3 regions of the Arthrobacter sp. MOO21 genome follow, and region 2 is predicted to be linked to each of the others. Evidence: predicted binding sites of a transcription regulator. Region 2 holds the regulator's gene; each other region holds the start of a gene.
What was found. Region 2 encodes HrcA, which represses chaperone genes, less so after heat shock. Its sites were predicted from a motif close to TTNGCACTCGNNNNNNNCGAGTGCNAA; they were not measured.

Region 1 (10,794 bases), 1.2 Mb from region 2:
GAATTCCAGGAGTGAATCCGCCGCATCCTCGCCGGACACGGTGTGGCAGGTGCCGCCGAGGCCGGTGACCAGGCGGCGTTGGGCTTCCAGTGCCTGGACGGACTCGGCGGTGCCCGTATCGGCACGGCGCACATGGACGGCGAGGAGGTCGCCGCCGTTGACCCGGGACAGGATCCGGGACGCCCGCCGGATAAGCACCTCCCCCTCGGGGCCTCCATTGAGTCCCACAACCACCCGTTCCCGGGCAGGCCACGTTGCCGTGATCCCCTGGCTTTCGCGGTAGGTGGCCAGCCCTTCATCCACCCGGTCCGCCAGCCAGATCAGGGCGACCTCGCGCAGCGCAATAAGGTTGCCCAGGCGGAACTCGTTGGCCAGTGCGGCGTCAATCCTGTCCTTCGGGAAGATCTTTCCGTCGGCCGCCCTCTGGCGCAGGAGGCCCGGGGAGATGTCCACCAACTCGATATGGTCCGCCCGGCGCACGATCCCGTCCGGGACCGTATCCCCGCCCGGTTCCCCGGTGATGGCGGCGACCGCATCCTGCAGCGAGGCCAGGTGCCTGACACTAAGGGTGGAGAGCACGTCCGTCCCGGCCGCCAGGAGTTCCTCGATGTCCTGCCACCGGTGTTCGTTCCGGCTGCCCGGGGCGTTGACGTGGGCGTATTCATCGACGACGGCAACGTCCGGGCGCCGCTCCAGCACCGCCGCCACGTCGAGCTCGGGTACCTCCGCCCCGGCGGCGTCCCGCACGAGGCGCGGCGCCACGGCGTCGAACCCTTCCAGGAGCTGCCGGGTGTCCTGCCTGCCGTAGTCCGCGGCGACGCCGATGGCCACATCCCTGCCGCCGGCCAGCAGCTGGTGGGCTTCCTGCAGCATGGCGTAGGTGGTGCCCGCCCCGGTGGCGGCCCCCAGGAAGATCCGAAGCGTTCCCCGTGCCATACCCACAGTCTTATCCCGTTCGGCCACCCGGACAAACCCGCCCCGGACGGGCTGTTCACTGCACGCAGCGTGGCCGCACATAGGGGAAGCCCCACCAGCAATGCTGAAGGGGCTTCGACTGTTTTGATTCCGTTATGACGAACATCATCTCCCGAACTTGCGGGAATCCCGGTGCTTCCTGCCTCGTCACCGGCAGACCACCGTGGATCAGATCCATGGTGCGTTCCAGGGTTCCCTGTTTGTTCGTTCCCGTCCTTCTTTCGAAGAACGTATTCACAGTGTTACGCCGGATTTTCCAGGGATGCAAGAGGGTCTTTAAACGCAGAACCTGCAGGTACCTTCGCGATCTCGCTAAGAGAAGGCTCGGACATTCGCATGTCCTGAACAACCCGGCGTCATCTGATGGTTACCTGCAGGCGGTTTAATTCTACGTCCCATCCGCCGCGTGCAACAGGGGCACTTATGCCTTGGAATGGACCACCAGCACAGGACACTGCGCGTGGTTGACCACCTGGGTGGAGACCGAGCCCAGGTGCAGCCCGGGGAATCCTCCGTGCCCCCTGGAGCCGACGATGACAAGACCCGCATCCTTGGATGCGTCGAGGATCGCGGAAGCAGGCGAGTGGGTTTTAACCAGCTGCGCCGTTGCCGTGACGCCCCCATCTGCAGCGGATTGCAGCGCCTCGGCCTGGAGCGTCCGGGCGGCCTGCTCCGGAGACTCCTCGGTGACTATTTCGCCTGCCGCCGTTTCCAGGACCGCGGGGTACCACGCCAGCTGGGGTTTGTCCCAGGCCGTGATGAGGCGGAGTTGGCCGTGGCGCCGGCGGGCCTCATCCATGGCCCAGTCCAGTGCTGCGCGGGAATGCTCGGACCCGTCAAAGCCAACGACTATCAGGAACGAATCGGTGCTGGTCATGGTCCTCCCTTTCGCTGGCAAGACTACGGCACGTTTTCCGCGCGTCGGCAGGGGCGAAAGCCCCTCTTTTCGGGACGGCACCTCCGGATCCAGCCCGTCTGCGAACCATCCGGCAGGAGGGTCTTTTGTCTCTATCCGCCCCGCCTGCAGGGGTATTAACTGGACTGGCGCCGGCCCCGACGAGGGCCCTCGCCTACATCGAATGCGGAGAATCTGTCATGTCTGATCTGCTCAAACGGTCCCCGTTCGCAACCACCCGGTGGACCTCCCCCTTCAACACCATATTGCGGTCCCCGGCGGAGCTGCTGGACTCCATGGAACGCATGTTCGACTCCGCAGCCGGCCCCGTCCCCATCCGGGTAGAAGAGTACGTCGATGGTAAAACCCTGGTGGTCCGCGCCGAGATGCCCGGCGTTGATCCGGACAAAGACATTGCAGTCACCATGGACGACGGGTTCCTGCGGATCCGCGCCGAACGCCAGGAAAAAGAAGAACACAAGGACAAAGGCAGCTACCGGTCAGAGTTCCGTTACGGATCCTTCAGCCGCAACATCCCGCTCCCCGAAGGGGTCAAGGAAGAAGACATCAAGGCCACCTATACCAACGGCGTCCTGGAAGTCCGCGCCCCGTTGCCCAGCGAAGCCCAGCCCGCCGAACCAAAGAAACTTCCCATCAGCCGCGGCTGATCCGGCCAGCCCCGTCCGGCACCTTTGACATCCCGCGCGGATTGCCGCGCTGCCGAAACCGCAGTATGTAAGGAGCGGCCATGAGGGAACAGCGTCCTGCCACACTGCGGTTTCTTGGCGCAGCGGACACGGTGACGGGTTCCAGGTACCTGATCCAGTCGCAGGGCCACCGGATCCTCATCGAGTGCGGGCTGTTCCAGGGCTATAAGAACCTCCGGGACCGCAACCGCGTACCGTTCCAGATCAGTCCGGCCAACATTGACGCCGTAGTCCTCACCCACGCCCATCTGGACCACAGCGGATATATCCCCGCACTGGTTCGGGACGGTTTCCGCGGGCCCGTCTACGCGACGCCGGGCACCGCGGAACTGTGCACGCTGCTGCTTCCCGACAGCGGCTACCTCCAGGAGGAGGAAGCCCGCTACGCAGACCACAAGGCGTCATCAACCCATCACCCTCCCCTGCCGCTCTACACCGCGGAGGACGCCGTCCGGTCACTCGACAGTTTCAAGACCCTGGACTTCGACTCCCCCTTTCCGCTGCCCGGGGGCATAGAAGCAACTTTCCTTCCTGCCGGCCACATCCTCGGCGCGGCACAAATACACCTCCAAGTCGTCGGCCGGACCATCCACTTCACCGGCGACCTCGGACGGGCCGATGACCCCCTGATGTTCCCGCCCCGGGCCCTGGAACGGGTCAATGTGCTGGTCGCCGAATCCACGTACGGCAACCGGACCCACCCGGTTGGCGACCCCGAAGCCGAACTCGGCAGCATCATCACCCGGGTGGCAAAACGGCACGGGGTCATCATGATCGCCGCCTTCGCCGTCGGCCGCGCCGAAACGGTACTGCTGCACCTCTCGCGGCTTCTCGCCAAACACGCAATCCCCCCGATCCCTGTCTTCCTGAACAGCCCCATGGCCATCGACGCATCCGACATGTACCAGCGCCACCGCGAGGAACACAGGCTCCAGGAGCACGAGTTCAAGGCCCTGTACAATGTGGCCACCCCTGTCCGCAGTGCCGACCAGTCCAAGCTGCTCAACCTCCGGGGCGGGCCCATGATCATCATTTCCGCGAGCGGCATGCTGACCGGCGGCCGCATCCTGCACCACCTCGCGGCGTACGGGCCGGACCGGCGCAACGCGATCATCCTCAGCGGATACCAGGCCGGGGGAACCAGGGGCGCCTCCCTCGCCGCAGGCGCAACGGAGCTCCGCATCTACGGACAGGACATCAGCATCGAGGCCGAGGTCATCCAGATGGAAGGGCTGTCCGCGCACGCCGACTCGGACGAACTGATCCAGTGGATGAAGACTGCCCCTGCCGCCCCTGCCATGACCTACGTAACGCATGGAGAAGCCGACGCCTCCGACGCCCTGAGGGCCCGCATCAAACGCCAGCTCGGGTGGAAAGCCCGCGTCCCCGAGCACTTGGAAACCATCTCCCTCGAAAACCCGCACTGAAGAAACCCCCGAAGGGGCGCCGGCGGGAATTAGCCCGCCGGCTTCAATGCCGTCCGCCAGGCCGCCGCTCCCCTGATGGCGCTGAAAGTCCAGGTGGCAGTGCCAGTGGCGCCGGCCGTCGCCTGCAGCAGGTCCGCCTGATCGGCGATCTGGCCGCCTGCCGACTGCCAGCGCTGGGTCCAGCCGCTGGGCGGGGAGAATACCGGCGAGGCGCAGTCGCAGATGATCGTGCTGATCTGCATGGCCCCGTTGGTGGCCGTGGTGATGCTGCCCACCGTGAGGCTCGACTTCGTCCAGCTGGTGTCCGTAGCCGTGGCCACGCTGCTGTCCAGTGGCGCGGCGTTGTTGACGCCCCGGTAGGCCGTGATGCCGCCGCCCCACTTCACGATTGTGTTGAACGTCCACGTGTAGCTCGCCGGGTCGGAGGCGCCCACCACGTGGTAGTAGCTGAACAGCCGCGCCCCGGTGCTGACCGAGAGCCCGCTGACGATGGGGGTCCACCCTGTGGGAGGGGTCATCGTGGGGTTCAAGTCGGCCGCAACGGAGGCCACCAGCACGTCGCCCGCAGCGGTGCCGGCCGGGACCGGCAGTGGAGCCGTGAGCGTGGCCGTCCCCGAGTAGGTAGTGCTGGAGTTCACCACCGTGATGCCTCCGGTGGCCGGCGGCGGCGTGGCCGTGCCGAGCGGGCGGTCCGAGAACCAGTACCGCTTGGCCACATGGTCGCTGGCAAGCACTACCAGCCCGGTGGAGCTGTCCACGCTCTGCTTGGTGGTGGTGGCGTTGTTCATGTTGGACGACGAGGCGCTCTGGATGATGGGCGTGCCCCGGCCGGACCCGAAAACGGGGTTGTCCATGGATGCTGTCTTCTCATAGATGGCGCCTGCCGCCCCCGAATAGGAGCACCCCGTGACAGAGGTGGGCGGCGCCGTCTGGAAGGCGTGGACCATGTTGTTCTGCGTATCCAGAAGGATCTGCGGGCGCGTGACGCAGTCGCCGGCCACGGAGATGGTGGACTGGGTAAAGGCGGCGGTGCCCGGCTTGAACACCAGGAGCACCAGCTGCGGGACGGCGGGGTCCGAGGAATAATCGTTCAGGCTGGTTTTCACCGCGGCGAACACGCGCCCCGCGGTGTCCGACTGCAGGGATTTGAGGTTGAGGTGGTCGTCGGCCTGGCCTTTCCCGCGCATGGCCGGCTGCAGCTGCCAGTTCGAGTCGGCCGCTTTGCCGTCCGGATGCGTGGCCCACCAGACGGTATTGGCGAGGTGGTCGCTCCACATGACGCCAATCTGGTTGCGGTTGAAAGCCACGACGGCGGAAATATCGTCGGGTGCCGGGTGCGGGCTGGCCACCGGGAGCACGAACGGCGCGTCCCAGGTGGCCCCGGCGTCGGCGGAGTGGTTGACATAGACCGTGTTCGTGTAGCCGGAGGTGGAGTTGCCGGCCACCTGGGTCCATGTTGCCCAGATGGCTCCGAGCGAGTCCTGGTCGATGGTCATGGATTCGCTGGAATTGTTGGTGACCGTGGTGGGGAAACCTGGATCGAGGGCGTAGGAACCGCCGCTGTAGCTGTACCGGTAGAGCTTCGCGGGCTGTCCGGACTGGGAGGGGTTCGGGGTTCCGTCCCCCGTCACGGTCACCACGTGGGACGCGATGTACAACTTGCTGCCGTTCCAGAGCACATCGGCAAGGGTGTTCGCGCGGGTGTCATTGACGATTCCGGTGTTGACCCACGTCTCCGTGGAGCGGTCCAGGCGGTAGATGCTCCAGCCCGACCCCGTGGTCCACATGTCCGCCCACCAGGACCCGGCATTGAACCACAGTTTGCTCTGCGGCTTGTCCGATGTGGGCGGGTTGCTGACCCCCGAGTAGGCGATGCTCTGCGTGCCATAGACCGGGTCCGCCTCAGCCCGGCCGGGAGCGCTTAGGACGGCGCCGGCCAGGACCAGGAGCAGGACCAGGAACTGGCCGGTACGGGAGGACGGGGTGGTTTTCATCGCACAACTCCTGGGCACAATCGCATGCGGCACCCTGTCCGCCGTCACCGGACGGGCCATTACTTCCACCCATTTACGCGCAAGCGTAGGCCGCCGTTTTGGCCAGGGGCAATGATCCGGAGTACTCGACTTCGACGAGCCCCAATACCCGTCCCCTCAGTAAGCTGAAGCGATGCCCGACATTGCCGCCTTGGCGCCGACCTTCGTGGCCCTTGCCACCCTGGTGGCACTCACGGTGGGATTCCTGTGGGGCTCGCGGACGCCGTCGTCCTTCTCCCCGGCCCTGGCCATCCTGCGCGGGGCGGCCCAGCTGGCAGTCATCAGCCTGGTGCTGGGCGGCATCATCACCAACCCGCTGTGGGTGGGCGCGGCCCTGCTGGTGATGTTCACCGTGGCGGCGGTGACGGCGGCGCGGCGCCTGGCCTGGTCGTGGCGGCGGTTCGCCGTGGTGGCCGCAGCCATGGGGGCCGGCATCCTGGTGACGCTTGCGGTCGTGTTCGGCACCGGGGCCATCGAGTTCGCACCCCGGTACGTCCTGGCCGTGGGCGGGATCGTGATCGGCAACTCCATGACCATCGCCGCGCTGGCAGGACGCCGCTTCTCCGAGGCCGTAGTGGAACAGTGGGACCAGGTGGAGGGGTGGCTGGCTCTCGGCGCCACGCCCCGGCAGGCCACCCTGGCCCAGGCCCGGCAGGCCGTGCATTCGGCGCTGATCCCTTCCACGGACCAGACCAAGACCACGGGGCTGGTCACCCTGCCCGGCGCTTTCGTGGGTGCCATCTTCGGCGGTGCCGCGCCCCTGGAGGCGGGCCGGTTCCAGGTGGTGGTGCTGGCGTCCATCATGGCAGCCGGGTCCATTACCGCCGTCGCACTCATCCGTTCGCTGCGCAACGTGAAGGTGCGGCCTCAACCGCTGTGAGCCCGCGTGCTGCTGCATTACGCTGAAGCCTGTGGAACAACGGACCAGAGCGGCTCGACCAAAAACCCGGGCCGACAGGCTCCCCGATCTTCCCGGACGACCCGGCGGGGGCAGCGAATTCAGCCGCGTACTGCTGCATCCGGTCAGGCTGGTGCCTTTGGCCTTTCTGGTCGTGATTGTTATCGGCGCCGGGCTGCTGATGCTTCCGGCCGCGCACAGGACAGTGCAGCCCGAGCCCTTCCTGACGGCCCTGTTCACCTCGGTTTCGGCGGTGTGCGTCACCGGTTTGGCCACCGTGGACACGGCCACCTTCTGGACCCCATTCGGGCAGGGGGTGATTCTGGGGCTCATCCAGGTGGGCGGCTTCGGGATCATGACATTGGCCACGCTGCTTTCGCTCCTGGTGCGGAAGACCATCGGCCTGCGCGGGCAACTGATCGCCCAGTCAGAGACCCATACCCTGAACTTCGGGGACGTCCGCTCCGTGCTGTTCGCCGTCGCCCGGATCATGCTCCTGTTCGAGGCCGGCACCGCCCTCATCCTCACAGGACGTTACTGGATCGAATACGACCACAACCCCGCAACCGCCCTGTGGCATGGCGTGTTCCATGCCGTTTCCGCCTTCAACAACGCCGGCTTCGCCCTCTACAGCGACAGCTTGGTGGGTTTTGCGGGCGATCCCTGGATCATCGTCCCCATTTGCGCCGCTGTCATGGCCGGAGGACTGGGCTTCCCGGTGCTGATCTCCCTGCTGCGGGGCGGCATCCGCGTGAAGGACTGGACGGTCCACATGCGCCTGACCGTCTACGGCAGCCTGCTCCTCTTAGCGGCGGGGGCAGCGCTGTTCGCCGTCTTCGAGTGGAACCGGGAACAGACCCTGGGCGCGATGCCGGCCAGCGACAAGGTCCTCGCCACCCTCGCCGGCACCGTCTTCCCCCGCACGGCAGGCTTCAACAGCATCGACTACGGCGCCGCATCGCCGGAGACCCTGCTGGTGACCGACATCCTGATGTTCATCGGCGGCGGCAGCGCCGGAACCGCCGGCGGAATCAAGATCACCACATTCCTGGTGCTGTTCTTCGCAATCTGGAACGAGGTCCGGGGCCGGGACCACGTGACCATTGCGCACCGCTCCATCAGTTCGTCCTCCCAGCGGCAGGCCCTGTCCGTGGCACTCCTCGGCGTCGCTGCCGTCATGGCCGGCGCCCTGCTGCTGCTCATGTTCACGGACCTGCCCCTGGACAAGGTCCTCTTCGAGAGCATCTCGGCGTTCGCCACGGTGGGCCTCAGCACCGGCATCACCCCCGGCCTTCCCGCCGACGCCCAGTGGGTCCTGATGGTGCTGATGTTCACCGGCCGCATCGGGACCATCACGGTGGCCTCCTCCCTGGCACTCTCCTCCCGCCCACGCCTCTACCAGCTCCCGGAAGAGCGGCCGGTCATCGGTTAGGCGGCCATGGCCCTGTTTGACCGGGCTTGGGACTACGCTGGGGCCTGTGGGACAGCCGACAGTGCTAATTTGCGGGGCGGGGATCGCCGGGCCAACACTTGCGTTCTGGCTGGCCCGCCAAGGGTTCAGGCCCACTGTAGTGGAACGGGCCCGGGGGCTGCGGTCCAGCGGCAACCCGGTGGACGTCCACGGCGCAGCCACCGGCGTCGCTCGCCGGATGGGCATCCTGCCGCGACTGAAGGAGGCAGCCACCCACGCTCCGGGCCTGACGTTCGTGACCCCGTCCGGCCGCAGGGTTGGCCCGTCCCGGCTGGGCCGCCCCCGTGGCGATGACGTCGAAATACCCCGCGCCGACCTCGCGTCCATCCTCTGCGAGGCTGCCCGGGACGACACAGAGTTCCTGTTCGGGGACTCGGTAGCCGCCCTGCGGGCGGATGACGGCGGGGTGGACGTTTCTTTTGAGCACGCCGGCCCGCGCCGTTTCGACCTGGTGGTGGGGGCGGACGGGCTGCACTCCACGGTGCGGGCCCTGGCGTTCGGCCCCGAGTCCACCTTCGTCCGTCCGCTGGGCCTGTACATCGCCACCCTCTCCCTTGGCCGCCCGGCGGCAGACCCCGGAAGCGTGCTGATGTACAACCGGCCCGGCCTGTCCCTGACCATCCACCCCATCCGGGGAAGCGCAGGCGCCGGGTTCATCTTCCGCGGCCCACGGCAACCAGGCCCCGAATACCGCGACCCCCGCGCGCAGCGGAAACTGGTGCTGGAGGCGTACACCCGCTACGACTGGTCCGTCCCGGAACTGCCGGACCTTCGCGGACAGGTGGAAGGCGCGGAGGACCTGTACTTCGACGCCGTCAGCCAGGTCCGGTTGCCGGCCTGGTCCAAGGGGCGAGTGGCCCTGCTCGGCGATGCCGCCTCCTGCGTGTCCCTGTTCGGCGACGGCTCCAGCATGGCGATGACCGGCGCAGCCACCCTCGCCGGAGCACTGGCGGAAACCCCGGCAGACCCCCTAGTCGCGCTGCGCCGGTACGAATCCCGCCACCGCAAGCTGGCCGCCTCCCGCCAACGCGGCTACCGGCTGGGAGCCGGCCTGCTGGTCCCCGCAACCCGCGCCGGACTGACCACCCGCAATCTCATCGCCCGCCTACTCCCCCGGTGACCATGGACACACAAACCGCCCTGCTGCTTTCCTTTGCCGTCCTGCTGCTGATCGGCGTGCTCATCTCCGAGCGCGCCCACCGCACCGTGCTGTCCACCGCAGTGCTCTTCCTGGTGGGCGGATTCCTGCTGGGGCCGGGTGCCCTGGGCTTCATCACCGTGTCCACGGGGGATCCCATCGTGGGCGGGCTGGCCGAGCTTGCCCTCTTCTCCGTCCTCTTCACGGACGGGATGCGCGTGGGCTACCGGAACCTGCGCGCGGCATGGCGGCTACCGGGACGTGCCCTCCTGCTGGGCCTGCCACTGACCCTGGTGCTCACGGCCCTGTTCGCCCATCTTGTCGCCGGCCTGCCTTGGCTGGAATCCTTCCTCCTCGGCGCCATCCTCGCCCCCACCGACCCCGTCTTCGCCGCGGCAATCGTGGGCCGGGAAGAAGTGCCCGGGCGCCTGCGGCACCTGCTGAACGTCGAGTCCGGGGTTAACGACGGCCTGGCACTGCCCATCGTCCTCATCCTGCTGGCGGCCGCCGGGGGCAGCGACACGCACGGGGAGCAACTGCTGTTCGAGATCATCCTGGGCATCGCGGTCGGCGTGGTGGTGCCCGTCATCGTCCTCTCCCTCGAAAAGCTTTCCTTCCTGCAAGCCATCCGGTCGCTGCAGCCCCTGCTGGCGGTCTCCATCGGCCTCCTGGTGCTGGCAATCTGCGAGGCGAGCCACGCCAACCTGTTCCTGGGCGCCTTCGCGGCCGGCATCACCGTGGCCACTATTGGCCCGGGCCTCCGGCACGAGTTTGAGCAGTTCGGCGAACTGGTCACTGAGCTGCTCAAGCTTGCGGCGATCATGGTGTTCGGTGCCTTGATCACACCGGCGTTCCTCTTCACGGAGATTCCCTTTGCCGGCTGGATCTTCGCCGTTCTTGCCCTGGTGGCGGCCCGGCCGCTGGCCCTGCTGGTGTCTTTCATCGGGGCCAAACTGTCCCTTGGCGAGCAGGCGGCGGCCATGTGGTTCGGGCCGAAAGGCTTCGCCTCGGTGGTGTATGGCCTGATCATCCTGGAATCCGGGATCGTGCGTGCCGACGAGATCTACCACCTGGTGGCCTTGGTGATCGTGCTGTCCATCCTGTCCCACTCCTCCACGGATGTGGTCATAGCCCGACGATTCGCCCGCAGCCCGGCGGAAGGCACCGACGAAAAAGCCGGCCATGGCTGACAGTGGGCCCGGACAGGTGCGCTCCCGGCGGGCGCAGTCCGCGCCGGCGCGCTCGCGGCG
Region 2 (9,307 bases):
GGGAACGCCTGGAGCGCGAGTTCAACCTGGACCTGATTTCCACGGCCCCCAACGTGGTCTATGAGGTGACCCTCGAGGACAAGAGCGTCCTGACCGTCACCAACCCGAGCGAATTCCCCGCCGGGAAGATCAAGGAAGTCCGCGAACCCATGGTGTCCGCCACCATCCTGGCGCCCAATGAGTTCGTGGGCGCCATCATGGAGCTGTGCCAGGGCCGCCGCGGCCAAATGAAGGGCATGGACTACCTTTCGGAGGACCGGGTGGAGCTGCGCTACTGGATCCCGCTGGCGGAAATCGTCTTCGATTTCTTCGACCTCCTCAAGTCCAAGACGCGCGGCTACGCCTCGCTGGACTGGAAAGCCGACGGCGAACAGGTGGCCGACCTGGTCAAGGTGGACATCCTGCTCCAAGGCGAACAGGTGGACGCCTTCAGCGCCATCACCCACAAGGACAAGGCGTACGCCTACGGCGTGATGATGACCAGCAAGCTGCGCGAACTCATTCCGCGCCAGCAGTTCGAGGTGCCCATCCAGGCCGCCATCGGCTCACGGATCATCGCCCGCGAAAGCATCCGCGCCATCCGCAAGGACGTGCTGGCCAAGTGCTACGGCGGTGACATCTCCCGTAAGCGGAAGCTGCTGGAGAAGCAAAAAGAAGGCAAGAAGCGTATGAAGATGGTGGGCCGGGTGGAGGTTCCCCAGGAAGCCTTCATCGCCGCCCTGACCACTGACGAGTCCAAGGACAAGGCCAAGAAGTAGTGAACACCGCGTCCGGATGCACCGGAGGCCCCTGCGATGCCTAGCACCCTGCCCCTCGGCGACCCCGCCCCGCCGGACGGTATCCTGCCCCCGCAGGCAGCGGACGGTGCGGGGGACCGTGCGTTCGGGCTCTATGTCCACATCCCGTTCTGCGCTGTCCGCTGCGGATACTGCGACTTCAATACCTACACCGCTACAGAGCTTGGCGGCGGCGCCTCCCAGGATGCCTATGCCCGGACGGCTGTTTCCGAGGTGCAGCTGGCCGGCAAGGTGCTCGTGGCCTCAGGCGTGCCGGAACGGAAGCTCAGCACGGTGTTCTTCGGCGGCGGCACTCCCACCCTGCTGCCTGCTGACGACCTCGCTCTGATCCTGCGGTCCGCCATTGACCAATGGGGCATCGAGGATGGGGCGGAGGTCACCACCGAGGCCAACCCTGATTCGGTCACGCCGGAATCCCTCGGCGTCCTCAAGGACGCGGGCTTCACCCGTGTGTCATTCGGCATGCAGTCCGCAGTCCCGCATGTGCTCAAGGTACTGGACCGGACCCACACCCCAAGCCGGGTGCCGCAGGTGGTCCAGTGGGCACGCGATGCGGGCCTCGCCGTCAGCCTGGACCTCATTTATGGGACACCGGGGGAGTCCCTGGCTGACTGGCGGTGCTCGCTTGAAACCGCTTTGTCGTACCAGCCGGACCACATCAGCGCTTATGCGCTGATCGTTGAAGACGGCACCAAGCTGGCGGCGCAGATGCGCCGGGGCGAGGTCCCGGGCATTGACGACGACGACCACGCCGACAAGTATGAGCTCGCCGACCAGCTGATCGCCGAGGCCGGCCTGGGCTGGTACGAGGTCAGCAACTGGGCACGCACACCGGAGCAGGCGTGCCGCCACAATCTCGCCTACTGGCGGGGAGACGACTGGTGGGGGATCGGCCCCGGTGCGCATTCCCATGTGGGCGGGGTCCGCTGGTGGAACGTCAAGCACCCCTCCGCCTACGCCAACCGCCTGTCCCAAGGGCTGTCGCCGGCCGCCGGCAGGGAGACCCTGGATCCGGAAACCCGGCGGCTGGAACGGGTGATGCTTGAGGCGCGCCTGCAGTCCGGACTCGAGGTCTCCGCGCTCAGCGCAGCGGGGCGGCACGAGGTGGCCGGCCTCATCGCCGACGGACTGGTGGAACCCGCTGCCGCGTTCCGCGGCCGCCTGGTCCTCACACTGAAGGGCAGGCTCCTCGCGGACGCGGTAGTGCGGCGCATCCTGCCGGACTAATCCCCACCCGCCCCCTAACCTCGCAAGCTCGGTCAGGGAACCCTGCGGGTGTGGGCCCCAAAGTCTTTTGAGGTCATTTGATCCAGCGCAGGTTGTAGGGGTAGCGGTGCGGCTGGCCGCGGTTCACATGGATGCCGGCCGCTACCGAGAAGCAGGTGAGGGCGACCCAGATCAGCGTGGCGATCACGGCGAAGATGTTGCCGACCACGGGAACGAACACCAGGATGTTGGCCAGTACCGCGGCGATGGTGGGCGGCAGGCTGAAGTTCAGGGCCTCTTTGGATTCCTGCGCGGTGAAGGGGCCGCGGTCCCGGAAGATCAGGTAGATCAGCAGTGCGGGAACACATCCCAGGATGCCGCCAAAGTGTGCCAGGGTTGCCCACTGGCGGTCTTCACTGGCCGTGAGCGGCAGGGCGTTGGCCGGCACGCCATGGTACTCGGAACGGCCCTGGCCGTCCCTGTGATCACGTGCGTTTTCTGCCACAGTCTGTTTCCTTCGGGGGTGCAAGTTTTGCTGACTACTACCAAGAATACTGTCTCTTGGGGCGGCGTCCGGCCTTCAGGGCACGGTGAGGAAGTCGATCACTTCCTCCACCCTGCCGAGCAGCGAGGGCTCCAGGTCTGCGTAGGTACGGACGGCGCCCAACAGCTTCTGCCATCCGAGCCCGACGTCCTCCTTGGTTGCATGGGGCCAGCCAAAGGCTTTCAGGATGCCGGTCTTCCAGTCCTGGCCGCGGGGGACGGCGGGCCATCGGTCGATCCCCAGGACGGCCGGCCGGATCGCCTGCCAGACATCGACGTAGGGGTGGCCGACAATCAGCACGTTCCCGGCGGCGCCGGGCGAGGCCATCACTGCGTCCGCGATGCGGGATTCCTTCGAATTGGGCACCAGGTGGTCCACCAGGACGCCGAGGCGCCTGGCCGGCCCGGGGCGGAAGTCGGCCACCGCCGCGGCAAGGTCGTCGATGCCGTGCAGGGGCTCGACGACGATGCCCTCCACGCGGAGGTCGTCGCCCCAGACTTTCTCCACAAGTTCGGCGTCGTGTTTGCCCTCCACCCAGATCCGGCTCGCCTTGGCCACCTGGGCACGCTGGCCTTCGACCCGCACCGATCCCGATGCCGTCCTGCCTGCGGGCACGCCCGCAGCGGCCCGCGGCGCCGGAGGCATCAGCCGGATGGCCTGGCCGTCCAGGAGGAACCCGAAGCCCAGCCGGAAGGAACGGGACTTGCCGCGCCGGTCCTCCAACGCCACCACGTGCATGCCGCCAGACTTCTCCACGCGGGTCACGGCACCCACCCAGCCCGACTGGACGTCCTCGAGCACCATCCCGCGTTCAACAGGAACTTCGGGCAGCTCCGCGCGGACCGGCGCGGACATGTCCCGGGGGGCCCAGTTCTGGTAATCCATGGATGTGATCCGCCTAGCGCTAGGTAGTGAGCACCGGAATTTCGCCCGGAGCGGTACCAATGCTAACAACGCGCGGCGGCATAATAGACTGTTAGCACTGAGGCATGTCGAGTGCTAAACCCTTGTTGGTGGCAGCATGCAGGCGGGGCGGAGGCCCCGGACCATGGATGGAGGTGGAGAGTGAGCGAGCCACGCAAACTGGAAGTACTGCGGGCCATCGTGGAGGATTACGTCCACTCCCGCGAGCCGGTCGGTTCCAAGGCCCTGGTGGAGCGGCATCATCTTGGGGTCTCCAGCGCCACCATCCGCAACGACATGGCGGCCCTGGAGGATGAGGGCCTGATTACGGCGCCGCATACCAGCGCCGGCCGCATCCCCACCGACAAGGGCTACCGGCTGTTCGTGGACCAGATTTCGGCGGTCAAGCCACTCTCCGCCGCGGAGCGCCGCGCCATCCAGTCACTGCTTGAGGGGTCTGACGACCTCGACGACGTGCTGGACCGCACCGTCCGTCTGCTTGCACAGCTCACCAACCAGGTGGCCGTAGTCCAGTACCCCCACCTGAGCAGGGCCCTGGTCCGCCACATCGAATTCGTCCTGCTTGCCCCGCGCAAGGTCCTCGTGGTCCTGATCGCCAACAGCGGCAAAGTGGAGCAACGGGTCATCGACGTCGGACAGGACCTTGGCGACGACGTGCTGGCGGCCCTGCGCACGCGTTTCCTCGGGGCCCTGGCCGGCACACCGCTGAGCCAGCTCAGCCAGGCGCTTCCCGCCGTCGTCGCCGCTGCCGCCCCGTCCCAGCGGCAGGCGGCCCACGCGCTGGCCCATGGCCTTGAGGCGTTGGCGCAAAGCAGCCGGGAGGACCGGATGGTGATGGCCGGGACCGCCAACCTCGCCAGGTCCAACGTGGACTTCCCGCTCAGCATCGGCCCGGTGCTTGAGGCGCTGGAGGAGCAGGTGGTGATGCTGCGGCTGCTGAGCGAGATGGCCCAGGACCACCGTGGTGTGGCCGTCAGCATCGGGAGGGAAAACCCGTATGACGGGCTCGCCGAGGCCTCCGTTGTGGCCACCGGCTACGGGCCGGACAGTGCCGCAAAAGTAGGGATCCTCGGCCCCACAAGGATGGACTATCCCACCACCATGGCCGCGGTGAGGGCCGTGGCGCGTTACCTTTCCAGGATTCTGGGGCCCTGACCCCGTCATGTCGGCCGCTGGTTGTTGCGGTGGCCGGCTAAGGCCGGGCAGCCCCAGTACATGCAGTACAACAAGGAAGAGATACGAACTTTGAGCAGCCACTATGACGTCCTAGGAGTCTCGCCGGAGGCGACGGGAGAAGAGATCAAGAAGGCCTACCGCAAGCTGGCCCGCACCCTTCACCCGGACGTAAACCCCGGTGCGGACGCTGCGGAGCGCTTTAAGGCAGTAACTCACGCCTATGAGGTCCTCTCCGACCCCCAGAAGCGCCGTGTCTACGACACCACGGGCAACGAGAACGGGACGGACAATGGATTCGGCGGAGCCGGCTACGCGGGCCAGGGCTTTGCCTTCCAGGATATCTTCGACACCTTCTTCGGTGCCGGCGGCACGTCCGGCCCGGCATCCCGTGTACGCCGCGGCCAGGACGCCCTGATCAGTGTCCGCATCGACCTGCGGGACGCGGTGTTCGGCGTCAACAAGAAGCTTGAAGTGGATACCGCGGTTGTCTGTCCCACCTGCGACGGATCCTGCTGCCGCCCCGGAACTCAGCCGGAGCGCTGCGACATCTGCGGCGGCAGTGGCCAGGTGCAGCGGGCAGTCCGCTCCATCCTGGGCCAGGTCATGACGGCAGCGCCCTGCGGTACCTGCGAAGGATTCGGCACGGTCATCAAGGACCCGTGCAACGAATGCAGCGGCCAGGGCCGCATCCGCAGCCGCCGTTCGCTGACCATCAAGGTTCCCGCCGGCGTGGCCACCGGAACCCGCATCCAGCTCGCCGGGCAGGGTGAAGCGGGCCCTGCCGGCGGTCCCGCCGGTGACCTCTACGTGGAAATCCGCGTCAATAACGACGCCACCTACGTCAGGGAAGGCGACGACCTGCACGCCACCTTGCATATCCCCATGACGGCCGCGGCCCTGGGCACGGACGTCAGCCTGGAAACGTTCGACGGCACCCAGGAGATCGACGTCAAGCCCGGGACCCAGTCGGGGGAGATCATCACCCTGCGCGGCCTTGGGGTCACCCACCTGCGCGGGTACGGCCGCGGCGACCTGAAGGTCCACCTCCAGGTGGACACCCCGGCCAAACTGGATTCCCAGCAGGAGGACCTCCTGCGGCAGCTTGCCAAGCTGCGCGGTGAACAGATCACCGAGGGCAAGCTCGCTGCCAGTGGCGGCATGTTCGCCAAGCTTCGGGACCGGCTCGGTAACCTGTAACGGTGAGCAACCCCGTCTTCTTCACCGCCGCAGGCGCCCTGGACGGCTTGGTCCCCGGTGGACTGTTCGTCCTCGAAGGGCCGGAGGCGCGGCACGCGGTCACCGTCAAACGGCTTTCACCGGGTGAGGCCGTGGACATTGTCGACGGCGCCGGCACCCGCATGACGGGGAAGGTCGTTTCGGCCGCGCCCTCCGGCCTTGAGGTGGAGTGCGTAACCGTGGCGGCAGAACCCCGCCCGGACATCCGACTGGTGCTGGTCCAGGCCCTGGCGAAGGGTGACCGGGATGAACTGGCCATCGAAACGGCCACCGAACTGGGCATTGATGCCGTCATACCGTGGCAGTCCGAACGGTCCATCGTGCGGTGGAAAGGCGACCGGGCAGCCCGCGCCCACGCCAAGTGGCAGTCCTCCGTAGCCGCGGCGGCAAAGCAGGCGCGGCGGGCGTGGATCCCGGATGTCCGGCCCGCCGTCGAGTCCGCCGGGCTGCGCGCGGCCGTAGAAGCGGCGGACCTTGCGGTGATCCTGCACGAGGACGCCGTGCGGCCGCTGCGCTCCGTCCTCGAAGCATGGCCTGGCCGCGGCAGCGAGGGCCCACGGGAGGTTTTGCTGATCGTTGGTCCCGAGGGCGGCATCAGCCCACGTGAAGTAACGAAGCTCTGCAGCGCGGGCGCCGTTACCGCCCTGCTGGGGCACCATGTCCTGCGCTCGTCAACGGCCGGCCCGGCCGCCGTCGTGCTTGCCAGCGACGTCCTGGGCCTGTGGGCTGCTAGCGAACCGTAAAGGTGCGCGTGTCCTCGTTCCGGTCCGGCTCGCCGCCGGAACCGGCCTGCCCCACCCGCAGTTCGTAATCGCCGGGAGGCAGGGTGAGGGCGAGAGTGAAGGCGCCCGCCTGCCCCTGCTCCGCTGCGGCGGTGGTCTCGCCGGTCAGGAAAGGTGTCTTGCTGCCGCCGTCCGCCGCTTGCAGGATCTGCCAGTGCAGCTTGCTGCCGGGGGAGGTGCTGCGTCCGGTGATCTTGATGCTGCCTCCGGGTACCTCCGCGTCCTCCTGGGGATCGATGATCCACACCGGCGCCACCAGTCCGGCGGCGCGGGTCATCAGGGCACCCAGCTGCACATGCCCGAATGCCACATAGTCCGTGTGTCCGTCCACCAGGATCCGGACGCGGATCTGCTGTCCGGTATCGATCAGCCCCGAACTCGCGGCGGCCGCAGTGGCCGTATAGATCAGCTGCTGGATGGCGCGGGCGGCCATGTCGGCGTCGAGGTTGCTATTGAAGGCGTCCGCGGAGACGTCAACGGTGATGACATCCTTGCCCGAGATCGACGTGGCGAGCTTGCCGGGGTTCTGCCACGGCGTGAAGAAATCCGGGTCAAGGGGCTTGTCCGACATCATGGCCCGCAGGGCACGCGTTACCGGGTTCTCCTGCTCCGGAACGTCCCGGAACTCGCGGTACAGGAAGATGTTGCCCCCGCTGCGGCCAATCCAGTACACCGGGGCCTTGTTCGAAGACTGCGTGGTCTCCAGCGGCGCGCTGGTGGCGGGACCATCCGGCATGGTGCCGCCCGTGGCGGGCACTGAGGCGAGCGAGCGGGAGGGCGTCGGGCCCCCTTCGGCCGTGCAGCCCGACAGCACCGGAACGAGGACGAGGACTCCTGCCAGGACGGCGGGGCGCACCCGGCCCGCCATTCGTCCAGCCCATGAGGGCGCAGAGGTTTCCGGCACTTCCTTGCCCTTGTCCTTTCGTGGCGTGGCGGGCCGATCCCCTGACGGCCTGGTGTCCCAGCAGACGCTGGATTTCCAGCATGGCACAGCCGCCGGTGCGCCCGCGCGGTGATTAGGCTGTACCCGCCCAACTGCAACGGTAACGATATGAGCCCGATATGAAGTTGATACAAACCGTCCCTCATGCCAAGCGGACGGTCCGTGTCCGCCGCCGGGGAGCCGCGGGGCTCCCGCACTTCAACACCGGCGCGTCATCCGCCCCCGGTGCTTGCTGACGTAAGATAAATGGATCGCTGAACTTGGCGCCGTGCAGCGGCCGCCGGCGAAGCAAACGAAAACATATGCCGAACTTCGAGGGGACCACGGGCCTGCGGGCCAGCACCATGACTGAATCAGCAAACGGCAGGCGGCGGCTCAACACGGGCGAAGGCAGCCCGGGGGAATTTCCCCATTCCCTTCCCGGCATCCGCACTGAAGTTGTCCTTTTCGAGAACTCAGACCAGATGGTTCAATCCCTCGGCAGCCATGATGAGGCCTTGAGGTTCATCGAGGAGCAGTTTCCGGACGTCAACTTCCATGCGCGCGGCAACGAGCTTTCCATCAGCGGCCCCAGCAGTGATGTTCCCCGGATCATGCGGCTCCTCCAGGAAGTCCGCGGGCTGGTGGCCCGCGGCACGGTCATCACCCCGGCTGTCCTGCAGCAGCTCGCAGCGCTCCTGCGCACCCAGTCCCTGCAGAACCCGGTGGACGTGCTGACCCACGACATCCTCTCCAGCCGTGGCAGGACCATCCGTCCCAAAACGCTGAACCAAAAAAACTATGTCGACTCCATCGATGCCAACACGGTCATCTTCGGCATCGGCCCTGCCGGAACGGGCAAGACCTACCTCGCCATGGCCAAAGCTGTCCAGGCGCTGCAGCAAAAAGAGGTCAGCCGCATCATCCTTACCCGCCCGGCGGTAGAGGCGGGGGAGCGGCTGGGTTTCCTGCCGGGGACGCTGAGCGACAAGATCGACCCTTACCTGCGTCCGCTCTACGACGCCCTCCACGACATGATGGACCCGGAGTCCATCCCGCGGCTGATGGCCGCCGGCACCATCGAAGTGGCACCGCTGGCCTACATGCGCGGACGGACCCTCAATGACGCCTTTATCATCCTGGACGAGGCTCAGAACACTACGCCCGAGCAGATGAAGATGTTCCTGACGAGGCTCGGTTTCGGCTCCAAAATGGTGGTCACCGGGGACGTCACCCAGGTGGATCTGCCGTTCGGCACCCGGTCGGGGCTGCGCATCGTGGAGGAAATCCTGCAGGGCATAGAGGGCGTCAACTTCTCTGTCCTGGACGCCGCCGACGTCGTCCGGCACCGGCTCGTGGGGGACATCGTCAATGCCTACAGCCTCTGGGACGAAGTCCAGCGGAACAGGGTCAAGCACTCAGCAAGCAGGGAAAAGCGGGGGGAACACGCGTGAGCATTGAGGTGAACAACGAATCCGGTGTCCAGGTTGAGGAAGCCGAACTTGTTGCGTTGTCCCGTTACATCTTTGAACAGCTCTACATCCATCCCCAGGCCGAGCTGTCCATCCTCCTGGTGGACGAACCGGCGATGGAAAAGCTGCACATCGAGCTGATGGACGAACCGGGTGCCACCGATGTCCTGTCGGTGCCCATGGATGAGCTCACCCCGGGAACCCCCGACCGGCCCACGCCGCAGGGGATGCTGGGGGACATTGCGATC
Region 3 (10,794 bases), 1.5 Mb from region 2:
AGGACATCGAACGGTTCCCCGACTCAGTAGGCACGGCCACCGTCGCAGCCATCCACTTCGTCTGCTACGGCGACGAGGTGGTGTGCGTCATCGGCGGCACCGTCCAGGACTACATCTACTTCAACGGCGCCACCTCCCTCTACTGGGGGATGATGCTGCACGCGCTGGAGAAGGGGTACCCGCGGTATAACTTCTACGGCACGTTCGGCATCTCCGGACAGGATGAGGAGGGCCACGGCGGGTACGAATTCAAGAAGGGCTTCGGCGGGGAAGTGGTCCAGCTGGTGGGCGACTTCGTGCTGCCCGTCCGGCCTGCCGCCTTCCACGCCAACCGGATCGCCAGGAACGCCGCAGCGGCAGCCCGCACCATCCTGGGCAAGCTGCCACTGAAGCGGAAAGCCTGACCGAACGTAGATCGCGCACTGGGAGGAGGCGACCTTGACTGACCGGCCAGAACGCCCCGGCCGCCGGCCGAAGACTGACGGCCTGCCCAAAACCGAGCCGCTGACCCCCGCGCAACTTCGCCAGGATGCTGCGGCCAAGAGGATGCTGCGCCGCCTGGTGCAGGGTGAAAACCCGCCCACAGCACCGTTGAGCATCGTGGACAGGCTGGCCGGCAGCCCCTATGCGAACCCCACCATCCAGGTGGGCGGGGTGGACACGTCCGCCCGGAAGACCCTTGACTTCGCCCTGCACCTGGCCGAAACCATGTTCCGCTACGGTGCGGGCGCCCTGGAGGTGGAGACCAGCATTATTGCCGTCACCGCGGCCCTGGGGCTGAAGAACATCGAAGTGGACATCACCAACCAGTCCGTCGGCATCAACTATGCGCCCAAGGACCAGACACCCATCGCCCTGCTGCGCGTGGTGCGCTCCTGGACGAACAACTACGCGGGCCTGGCCAAGGTGCACCAGCTTGTCACGGACATCGTGGCCGGGGGAGTGGGCCGTGAGGAGGCCATCCGCCGGCTCAACGAGGCCATCACCAGCCCCAAACCGTTCCCGCGCTGGATGGTCACGGTGGCCTTCGGCATCTTCGCCGCCGTGTTCGTCGGCGTCCTGGGTGGGGGACCGGTCTCCTCCGCCATAGCCTTCGTGGCCAACATTGCTGTCAGCCTGCTCGCCCGCCGACTGGGGCGCTGGCGGGTGCCCGACTTCTTCATCACGGCCAGCTGTTCGTTCGTGGTCACCATGCTCGCCCTGCTGCTGTGGCAGTTCGGCCTCACCAACTCCCCCTCCATCGTGGTGGTGGGTGGCATCCTGCTGCTCCTGCCCACGGGGAGGCTGGTTTCCTCGGTGCAGGACGCCATTAACGGCTTCCCGGTGACGGCGGCCGGCCGGTTCCTGTCGACCCTGCTGACCTTCGGCGCCATTGTGGCAGGCATCGCGGTGGCCTTCGTGGTGGGGGAGTTGACCGGCCTGCAGCGCATCGACGTCACGCAGACCTTCCCGCCCGCCTACGACCTGTGGGTCCTCATCCTCTTCGTTGCCGCGGCCGTGATGGCCATCGGCATTACCGAACAAACCACATGGAAGCTCCTGCTGCCCACGGCAGCCGTAGGCGTCGCGGGATACCTGGTGCTGCTCGGCGCCGGACTGCTGGGGATCGGGGACCGCTTCTCACCCGCCCTGGCCGCCGTTGTCATCGGCCTGCTGGCGCGGGTGGTGGCCCTGCGGATGGGTGCCCCGCAGCTGGTGGTGGCCGTCCCGGCGGCTTTGATCCTCCTGCCGGGCCTCACGATCTTCCGTTCCATGTACGTACTGACCGTTGAGGAGGCTGAGATCCTGGCCGGTGCCGGGGGTATGCTCAGCGCCGGCGCCATTGTGCTGGGCACGGCCGGCGGCATCGTCCTGGGCGACGTCCTGGCCCGCCCATTGACACGGAGCCTGGCCAGCAATGAGCGGCGCCGCGCCCGGCGCCGCTAGGCAGCACAGGGGCAGCGGCCGCTAGATCTGGCCTACCGGCAGTTTCTTCTCCGCCTGGAAGACGTCCTCCACGCGGCCCTGTGCCCAGTATCCGGAGAGCGACACCTGCCGCCGGTCCAGGCCGCGCTGTTTGAAGAAGACCTCCCGCAGCGCCTTCATGTAGCCGCGTTCACCGTGCGCAAAGACGTCCACCGTGCCCTCCGGCCACACGGCGTCGGCCACGGCGTTGACCAGGACGTCGCTGGCGCCGGCAGGGGTTCCATTGCGGGCAAGCCAGGTGACGGCCACGCCGGCGGGGGCGGAAATCGGCTGGATGTCCGCGTCGGATGCGACCTCCAGGAAGGCCAGCCCCTTGGCCTCGGGGGGCAACGATTCAATGCACGCTGCGATGGCCGGCAAAGCGGCCTCGTCCCCTGCGAACAGATACCAGTCCGCCTCAGGATTGGGGTTGTAGGCGCCGCCGGGGCCGGTGAACGTCAGCGCGTCACCCGGCTGCGCCCTTGCCGCCCACGGCCCCGCCAGGCCATCGTCTCCATGGACCACGAAGTCGATGGCCAGCTCCCTGGCCTCGGGATCCACCCACCGCAGGGTGTAGGTGCGGGTGAACGGCCACTGCTCACGCGGCATTGTCTCCCGGATGGCCCAAAGATCCAGCGGAGAGGGGTACTCGACGCCGGGCTGCGGAAAGACGATCTTCACGTACCGGTCCACGAAGCCGTTGTTGACGAAGTCGGCGAAGCCGTCCCCGCCGGCCACGATACGGACCATATGGGGCGAGAGCTGCTCCGTGCGCAGTACCGCCAGGTTGACCTGGGGCCGGTTCTTCTTGGTGGCGCTGGTGGCGGCGGGAACAATGCTCATAAGGCCAGCCTAAGCTAGGCCACCGCCGGGAGCTCCCAGGTTACGTCCAGCGCACCCTGCTCCCGGAGCAGCTGGTTCACGCGGCTGAAGGGCTTGGAGCCGAAGAATCCGCGGGAGGCGGACAACGGGCTCGGATGGGCGCTCGCCACCACCGGGGTGCCGGCCAGGTATTGCCGGACGCCCTCCGCCTCCTTCCCCCACAGGACGGCCACCAGCGGCACCCTGGAGCCGTCCGCCGCCCGCCGGTTGGCGACGGCGGTGACGGCCGCCGTCGTGATCTCCTCCCAGCCTTTGCCGCGGTGCGAGCCCGCCGCCCCCGCCCGCACGGTGAGCACGCGGTTCAGAAGCAGCACCCCTTGGTCGGCCCACGCCGAAAGGTCCCCGTGGACGCGCGGCGGGAAGCCGAGATCCGATTCGAGTTCCCGGTAGATGTTGACCAGGCTGCGGGGAAGGGGCCGCGTGCGCGGGTCCACGGAGAAGGACAGCCCCACTGCATGGCCGGGCGTGGGGTAGGGGTCCTGCCCCACGATGAGGACCTTCACGCCGTTGAGCGGCTGGCGGAAGGCGCGCAGGACGTTCGACGGCGGCGGCAGCAGTGCGTGCCCCGCGGCCTCTTCGGCGGCAAGGAAGTCCAGGACCGCGCGCAGCTTTCCCTCAACGCCCGCCAGCGCAGCGGCCCAGTCAGGGGCCATGAGCTCAACCAGCGGCAGCTGAGCCAGGTCCGCGAAGCCCAGGGCATCGGTGGGGTCCTGCCGCAGTTCGAACAGCGCATCGGATTCAAACATCGTTCCATTCTGGCAGGAGCCGTGGCAGTGCTGGAGCGATGCCGGGTTTTGGCCCCCAAATGACATGGCTGTTATTCGCCCGTAGCATAGGGGTGAGACATTGACCGTAACCAGCGAAGGAGTGTGCCGTGGCGGAACCGGCCCGGGAACACCTGCCGGAGCAGGAACCGCGGAAGTCCCTCCTGGCAGGCTTTTCCCTCCGTGAGTCTTCCCTCAGCGAGCGTGAGCAGCAGATGCTGGCTCTGGAACGGCAGTGGTGGAAGTACGCCGGAGCCAAGGAACAGGCCATCCGCGAGCTGTTCGACCTCTCCGCAACCCACTATTACCAGCTGCTCAACGCCCTGATTGACCGCGAGGATGCGCTGGCCCACGATCCCATGCTGGTCAAGAGATTGCGTAGACTACGTACGTCGCGCCACCGTGCACGTACCGCGCGGCGCCTGGGGTCCGACGCCTAGGACCCCCGCCAAGGCCTCCCGCAGCAATTCCCAAGGATGCATCCATGACCAAATACGCCCGCGATGAATTCGACAAGGTTCCGGAAACCGGGTCTCGACAAGGTGTCCACCGGACGGCGTCAGCCCCGGCACGGGTACGGCTGTGGCCCATCCTGGCGGTTGGCGTGGCCGCGCTGGCCATCGGGCTGGTGTCCTTCCTCATCCTCCCGAAGCTTGGCTTCGGCGGAATCGGGAGCCAGGCATCGGCAAGCATGGAAGCCAGCCCCCTCGCGGTGACCGGAGCAACCCCTTCGGCCCAGGCCATCGGCTCCGCGCCCCCTGCCACGGCCGCGCCGTCGGTGTCCCCGGAGTCCTCCGCCGCCAGCGGGCCGGAGCCCACAGCTTCGGCCACCCGGCAGGCCGTCGTCAACAAGGCGCAGGCAGTCGCGGTCTACAACGCCACGGGCGTTGGCGGCCTGGCGAGCCGGGTGGGCGGAACGGTCCAGGCCGACGGCTGGAAGCTGGGGCCGGTAGGCAACTGGGCGGGTGCCCCGCAGAAGACCTCCGTGGTGTTCTACGCCGGCGAAGAGCAACTGGCAAGCGCACAGGAGCTGGCCGCATTGCTGAACGTTTCCACGGTGGTGAACAGCTCGGAATTCCAGTCACCCCTGGTGGTGGTGCTCGGCCCCGGATACCGGTAGCCGCAGCTCCAGTCACGCCTGGATAACGTTCGCGGACCGATGACGCTGCCGGCCCGTGGCGGCCACCGGTATTGGCTAGAGTGGCTTTCAACCGGCCCGGCCGGACTGCACCCAACAGCACGGACCCGCCCGGTCCCAACGGAAAGAGTTGTTCACTATGGCACTGGGAACCGTCAAATGGTTCAACGCCGAAAAGGGCTACGGCTTCATCACCGTTGACGGCTCGGGGGATGACATTTTTGTCCATTGGTCAGCCATCCTGGGCGAGGGCTACCGGGCACTCGACGAGGGCCAGCGCGTGGAACTGGAAGTGGGCGAAGGCGAAAAGGGCCCGCAGGCGGAAAACGTCCGGCCGGCAGAGTGAAGCAGGCCATCCGCTCCGCTGCCTTTTCCCGGGCGGCCGCCACCCTGTCGCTGGCCGCTCTGCTCGCAGTCACAGGCTGCGCCGGCACCACCGGCAATGCCCGGGTGGAACCGGTGGAGGCCTCCGGCGACGGAGTCCTCCGCGTGGGCCTGATCCTGGACAACACCGGGGGCAACGCCTTCCTCAACGCGCCCCAGCTTGCCGCCGCCAAACTGGCCGTCCAGGAAATCAATGCGGCAGGCGGCCACAAAGGCCGGCCGGTGGAACTGCTGCCCGTCCACCAGGACCAGGACACCTCCGGGCAGGCCCACGCCCTGGTGGCGGCCAAGGCGGATGTGGTCATCGGACCCACCGACTCCAGCCATGCCGCCGCCGCCGTCGAGGTCCTTTCCCGGGCCCGAACGCCGCTGATCTCGCCCGCCAACACTGCCGCCGCCCTGACGGGAATCGACAGCGGAGGGTTCTACTTCCGCACCGTGGCGGCCGACGTCGCCCAGGGACCGGTGCTGGCCAAACTGGCCAAGGACGCCGGCGCCGCCTCCATCAGCGTGGTGTCCCAGGACGGTGCCTACGGAAAGGACGTCGCGGCCGCCGTGACCGAAGCGGCCCGGCAAGCCGGGCTCACAGTCCTGCCGGGCGGCGTCTTTAAGCCAGGCAACGCCGCACCTGCCGCAACTGCCGCGGGCAAGGCCAAGCCCGACGCCGTCGTCCTGGTGGCGCGGGAGGGGGCGCAGGGTGCCCTGGCGGAACTGAACAACGCCGGCCTGAGCGGGTCCAGGATCCTCCTCAGCGACGGCGCCTTCGGGCGTTACGGGTCCCGGCTCGGCTCCCGCGCACTCGACGGGGCGCGGGCCGTGGTCCCGGGCCAGCTTCCCACTGCCGCTTTCCAAGGGAGGCTGCTCGGCGTCGACAGTGCCCTGAAGGACGTGTCCTACGCCGCGGAAACGTATGACGCCGTAACCCTCGCGGCCCTGGCCGCGGCCCGCGCCCAGGATGACGCCGGGCGGTCCATCGCCGCCAACCTGGTCGCGGTCTCGGGCGGCAGTGCTGCAGGTGCAGCCGCCACCCCGGCCGGGCCTGCGGCGGCAGGCGCGGCGCAGCCATCCGCCCCGTGCCGCACCTACAAAGAGTGTCTCTCCGGCCTTGCCGGCGGCGGGCCGGTAAATTACGACGGCGAATCCGGCCCGGTTGCCTTCGACGCCCACGGGGACATCACCACGGCCACCTTCACCGTGTTCACCTACGGCGCGGACAACAACCCCGCCCCCACCGGCCACGAGACGGCAGGACATACGGGCTGATCGCCGATAGCGAAGTGTCCCGTCCAGAGGCCGCAGCGGCGCCTTATCGCTTGCACTCTCACCTGGGGAGTGCTAATTATTGACTTAGCACTCTGACGCACCGACTGCTAAGCAAAGCCTGGTTCCGGCCGGCGGAGCGGGCACCGGTCAAGGAGCGAAGGAAACACCTCACTTCAGTGAGATCCCTGCCCGGAGGCATACAGAGGCCGCCGTCAAAGGATCGTCCGTCGCGGGCACTGCAGCGAAGGTTCATTCTTAACGACTGTCCCGAAAGGACTACTGCCGTTATGGCCAAGATCATTGCATTTGATGAAGAGGCACGCCGCGGCCTTGAGCGTGGCCTGAACACCCTCGCCGACGCCGTTAAGGTCACCCTCGGCCCGCGTGGACGCAATGTCGTCCTCGAAAAGAAGTGGGGCGCCCCCACGATCACCAACGATGGTGTGTCCATCGCCAAGGAGATCGAGCTGGACGATCCTTACGAGAAGATCGGCGCTGAGCTGGTCAAGGAAGTTGCCAAGAAGACCGACGACGTCGCAGGCGACGGCACCACCACGGCAACCGTGCTGGCCCAGGCCCTGGTCAAGGAAGGCCTGCGCAACGTTGCCGCCGGCGCCGACCCGCTGTCCCTCAAGCGCGGCATCGAGAAGGCTGTTGAGGCCGTCACCGCCGAACTGCTGAACTCCGCCAAGGAAATCGAAACCAAGGAAGAGATCGCCGCAACGGCATCCATCTCCGCCGGTGACGACGAAATCGGTGCCCTCATCGCCGAAGCCCTCGACAAGGTGGGCAAGGAAGGCGTCATCACGGTCGAGGAGTCCAACACCTTCGGCCTGGAGCTCGAGCTCACCGAAGGCATGCGCTTTGACAAGGGCTACATCTCCGCTTACTTCGTCACGGACGCAGAGCGCCAGGAAACGGTCCTTGAGGACCCGTACATCCTGATCGTCAACTCCAAGATCTCCAACGTCAAGGAACTGGTTGCTGTCCTGGAAAAGGTCATGCAGTCCAACAAGCCGCTGCTGATCATCGCCGAGGACATCGAGGGCGAGGCCCTGGCCACCCTGATCGTCAACAAGATCCGCGGCACCTTCAAGTCCGTCGCCGTCAAGGCTCCGGGCTTCGGTGACCGCCGCAAGGCCCAGCTGGCCGACATCGCCGTGCTCACCGGCGGCCAGGTCATCTCCGAAGAGGTTGGCCTCAAGCTGGAGAACGCCGGCCTGGAACTCCTGGGCCAGGCACGCAAGGTGGTTGTCACCAAGGACGAGACCACCATCGTCGAGGGTGCAGGCGACGCCGACCAGATCGCCGGCCGCGTGTCCCAGATCCGCGCCGAGATCGAGAACTCGGACTCCGACTACGACCGCGAGAAGCTGCAGGAGCGCCTGGCCAAGCTGGCCGGCGGCGTTGCAGTCATCAAGGCCGGTGCCGCCACCGAGGTTGAGCTCAAGGAGCGCAAGCACCGCATCGAGGACGCAGTCCGCAACGCCAAGGCTGCTGTGGAAGAAGGCATCGTCGCCGGTGGCGGCGTGGCACTGATCCAGGCCGGCGCCAAGGCGTTCGCCAACCTGCAGCTGTCCGGTGACGAAGCAACCGGCGCGAACATTGTCCGCGTTGCCATCGACGCTCCGCTGAAGCAGATTGCCTTCAACGCAGGCATGGAGCCGGGCGTAGTCGTCGACAAGGTCCGCGGCCTGCCCGCAGGCCACGGCCTGAACGCAGCCACCGGTGAATACACCGACCTGCTGGCCGCCGGCGTCAACGACCCCGTCAAGGTGACCCGCTCTGCCCTGCAGAACGCGGCCTCCATCGCCGGCCTGTTCCTCACCACCGAAGCAGTGGTGGCAGACAAGCCCGAGAAGGCTTCTGCCCCCGCCGGTGGAGACGACATGGGCGGCATGGGCGGCATGGGCGGCTTCTAAGCCTTCCTGCCGGGACCTGTCCCGCTGACATGAAATGCGGCCCCCTCGTGGAGGGGGCCGCATTTTTGTTCCAGGATGCATTTTGTTCCAGGGCGGGAGGCTACTTCCGTGCCGAATCCAGCATTCCCTGGACTTCCTTCTTGAACGCTTCGGCGGCTGCCTGCGGCGTCAGCCGGTCGTACAGAACCTCGTCGGTGTACCGCTTGATCACGTTCTGGACGCTGCCGGCGCCAACCGGCGGCACCGGCGGCGCATCCTTGATGTCAGGGGCAATGTCCTTGAGGAAGCCAACCACGGTGGTGTCGGCCGGCTTCAACGAGGCGGTGATGCTGCTGACGATGTCGGCATTCGTGGGAACGCCCCTGTCCGTCATCAGGATGTTGCCCGCTTCCGGGCTGTTGGTGAGGTAGTTGATGAACTCAGCGGCCTGTGCAGGGTGCTTGGAACGTGAGGACGCGGACCAGAACATGGTGGGTTTGTAGTACATTCCGTTGCTGGCCGATGCGCCTTCGGTGCTTGGAGCCCGCAGCATCTTGATGCTGCTTCCCGTGGTGGACTGGAGCGAGCCGAGCTGGTTGGTCCACCACCAGGCCATGCCGACGCGGTTGGTGCCGAACAGGCTCTGTTCGAGGCTCGCCCCCGAGTCTTCCGTGGCCACATTCGCCGGCGGGCTGGCCTTGGAGTCACGCTGCTCCTTGAGCCGTTCCCAGAACGACGCGGCCGTTGCGGTGTCAAAGTCGAGCTTGCCGTCCTGGGAGTAGAGGTTCTCGCCGTGCTGGCGCAGCCAGATGATGAGGTCTGCCTCGTTGCTGCCATAGGCGGCTCCGTAGTTCTTCCCGTCGCCGGCGGCGCTGATCTTCGCCGCCGTGTCGACGAAGTCCTTCCAGGTCCAGGTCTTGTCGTTTGGCAGTGGAACGCCTGCTGCCTCGAAGACCTTGGTGTTGGCCATGATCACGTAGGCGTTCTGGCCGGTGCTGAGGCCATACTGGGCGCCGTCGTACTGGCCTGAGGCCAGGGCTTCCTTGTCCAGCTTGGCGGTATCGATGCCGCTTTGCTTGGAGAGGTCCATCAGGGCTCCGCGGCCGCCGTATTCGGCGATGTACTTCTGGTCCATCTGGATGACGTCCGGAGCATCGTTGGCCGCAGTCTTGGTGGCCAGCTTGTCCCAGTAGCTGGACCACTCGCCCGGCTCCGTCTTGATCTTGATGTTGGGGTGGGATGCCTCGAACGCGGCGATGACCTTTTCGGTCTGCGCGTTCAGGTATTCGTTGCCCCACCATGCGAACCGCAGGGTGACCTGGCCGTTATCGCCCGAGCCGCCGGGCGCGCCGCAGCCCGTGGCCAGGATGGAGAGGGCCAGGGCGGCCGCGCCCAGCTGGAATTTCCGCCGGCTTACGACTGGAATCGTCATTGATGTTCCTTCCGGGAGGGTTGCCCTCGTCCTGGGAGTGGTGAGCTTCCGCGACGAGAAAGCGTTTTCTGACTTGTTCAGCGATTGTTTCGCGAACCGCCCAGCGGCGTCAAGAGATTTCGGTAAACGTTTTCCCGCGAAGGCTCAGCGTGCCATTTCGTCCTTCCCGGCGGAGCCCGGGGCGCTGCAACCTTCCATTGCCGTCCCGGTCTGGCAGGATGGACCGGTGACGATTACTGCAGCGGCTGACGGCTCGGCCTTGGGCAATCCCGGGCCTGCCGGATGGGCCTGGTATGTGAATGACGACTGCTGGCGGGCCGGCGGCTGGCCGCACGGGACCAACAACCAGGGCGAGCTGATGGCGGTCCTGGATCTCCTGCGCGCCACCGCGCACCTCCCCGGTGAGGACTTGCGGATCCTTTGCGACAGCCAGTACGTGATCAACTCCATCACCAAGTGGATGCCGGGCTGGAAACGCAAGGGCTGGCGCAAGGCCGACGGAAAGCCCGTCCTCAACGTGGAACTCCTGAAGGAACTCGACCGGGCACTGGCAGGTCGGACCTATACGTTCGAATGGGTCAAGGGCCATGCCGGGCACGACCTGAACGAGGCCGCAGACGAGCGCGCCAGGGCCGCGGCCACGGCATACCAGCAGGGCGTGGCGGCCCGGTCCGGTCCGGGGTTCCCCGGCGCCCACCACGCTCCCGCCACCGGAGCCGGCGCGGGGGAGCACGCCCCCTCAGGCGTCGGGCTGCCCCCGGCAACCGGCAGCACACCACGTGCCGTTCCGGCACAGGTCTCCGCCTTCGATGAGCTTGACCTGTTCAGCGAATTGAACGATGAAGCACTTGAGGTCGCTGAAGCCACCCGGCAGGGCAGCGCCGTGCCGCCGGAGGCCCTCGTGGAGGAACTCGAACGCGAGCTGCTGGGCCCGCTGGTGCGCGGGGACATCGGCCGGACGGCCGTCCTGCTGCACCCGGATTTCATGGAAATCGGCAGCTCCGGGCGGATGTGGACCCGCGATGCGATGATGATGGCCCTCGAAGAGGACCCGGGGGAACGCACGGAGATCGAGATCCTGGGCGC

Region 1: AC2JAJ_RS12215 (Hsp20/alpha crystallin family protein) is a predicted target of HrcA. The motif match lies at 2,035-2,061, and genes of this name have one in related genera.
Region 3: groL (chaperonin GroEL) is a predicted target of HrcA. The motif match lies at 6,460-6,486, and genes of this name have one in related genera.

Annotation. Positions count from the first base shown of each region.
Region 1 covers NZ_CM170671.2:2,624,605-2,635,398, reverse strand. Annotated here, with positions in the region: gene AC2JAJ_RS12225 (DUF4118 domain-containing protein) at 1-936, opposite strand, end outside; gene AC2JAJ_RS12220 (universal stress protein) at 1,397-1,852, opposite strand; gene AC2JAJ_RS12215 (Hsp20/alpha crystallin family protein) at 2,071-2,538, shown strand; gene AC2JAJ_RS12210 (MBL fold metallo-hydrolase RNA specificity domain-containing protein) at 2,619-4,004, shown strand; gene AC2JAJ_RS12205 (hypothetical protein) at 4,034-5,998, opposite strand; gene AC2JAJ_RS12200 (ABC transporter permease) at 6,171-6,917, shown strand; gene AC2JAJ_RS12195 (TrkH family potassium uptake protein) at 7,069-8,367, shown strand; gene AC2JAJ_RS12190 (FAD-dependent monooxygenase) at 8,414-9,526, shown strand; gene AC2JAJ_RS12185 (cation:proton antiporter domain-containing protein) at 9,529-10,734, shown strand; gene AC2JAJ_RS12180 (amino acid permease) at 10,727-10,794, shown strand, end outside.
Region 2 covers NZ_CM170671.2:3,790,235-3,799,541, forward strand. Annotated here, with positions in the region: gene lepA (translation elongation factor 4) at 1-758, shown strand, start outside; gene hemW (radical SAM family heme chaperone HemW) at 795-2,024, shown strand; gene AC2JAJ_RS17655 (DUF4870 domain-containing protein) at 2,098-2,508, opposite strand; gene AC2JAJ_RS17660 (DUF3097 domain-containing protein) at 2,584-3,432, opposite strand; gene hrcA (heat-inducible transcriptional repressor HrcA) at 3,613-4,626, shown strand; gene dnaJ (molecular chaperone DnaJ) at 4,717-5,844, shown strand; gene AC2JAJ_RS17675 (16S rRNA (uracil(1498)-N(3))-methyltransferase) at 5,847-6,626, shown strand; gene AC2JAJ_RS17680 (GerMN domain-containing protein) at 6,613-7,533, opposite strand; gene AC2JAJ_RS17685 (PhoH family protein) at 7,953-9,041, shown strand; gene ybeY (rRNA maturation RNase YbeY) at 9,038-9,307, shown strand, end outside.
Region 3 covers NZ_CM170671.2:818,329-829,122, reverse strand. Annotated here, with positions in the region: gene AC2JAJ_RS03755 (peptidoglycan bridge formation glycyltransferase FemA/FemB family protein) at 1-404, shown strand, start outside; gene AC2JAJ_RS03750 (threonine/serine exporter family protein) at 439-1,926, shown strand; gene AC2JAJ_RS03745 (siderophore-interacting protein) at 1,948-2,787, opposite strand; gene AC2JAJ_RS03740 (uracil-DNA glycosylase) at 2,802-3,572, opposite strand; gene AC2JAJ_RS03735 (DUF3263 domain-containing protein) at 3,701-4,030, shown strand; gene AC2JAJ_RS03730 (LytR C-terminal domain-containing protein) at 4,075-4,710, shown strand; gene AC2JAJ_RS03725 (cold-shock protein) at 4,868-5,074, shown strand; gene AC2JAJ_RS03720 (ABC transporter substrate-binding protein) at 5,071-6,375, shown strand; gene groL (chaperonin GroEL) at 6,663-8,297, shown strand; gene AC2JAJ_RS03710 (ABC transporter substrate-binding protein) at 8,398-9,708, opposite strand; gene AC2JAJ_RS03705 (RNase H family protein) at 9,935-10,794, shown strand, end outside.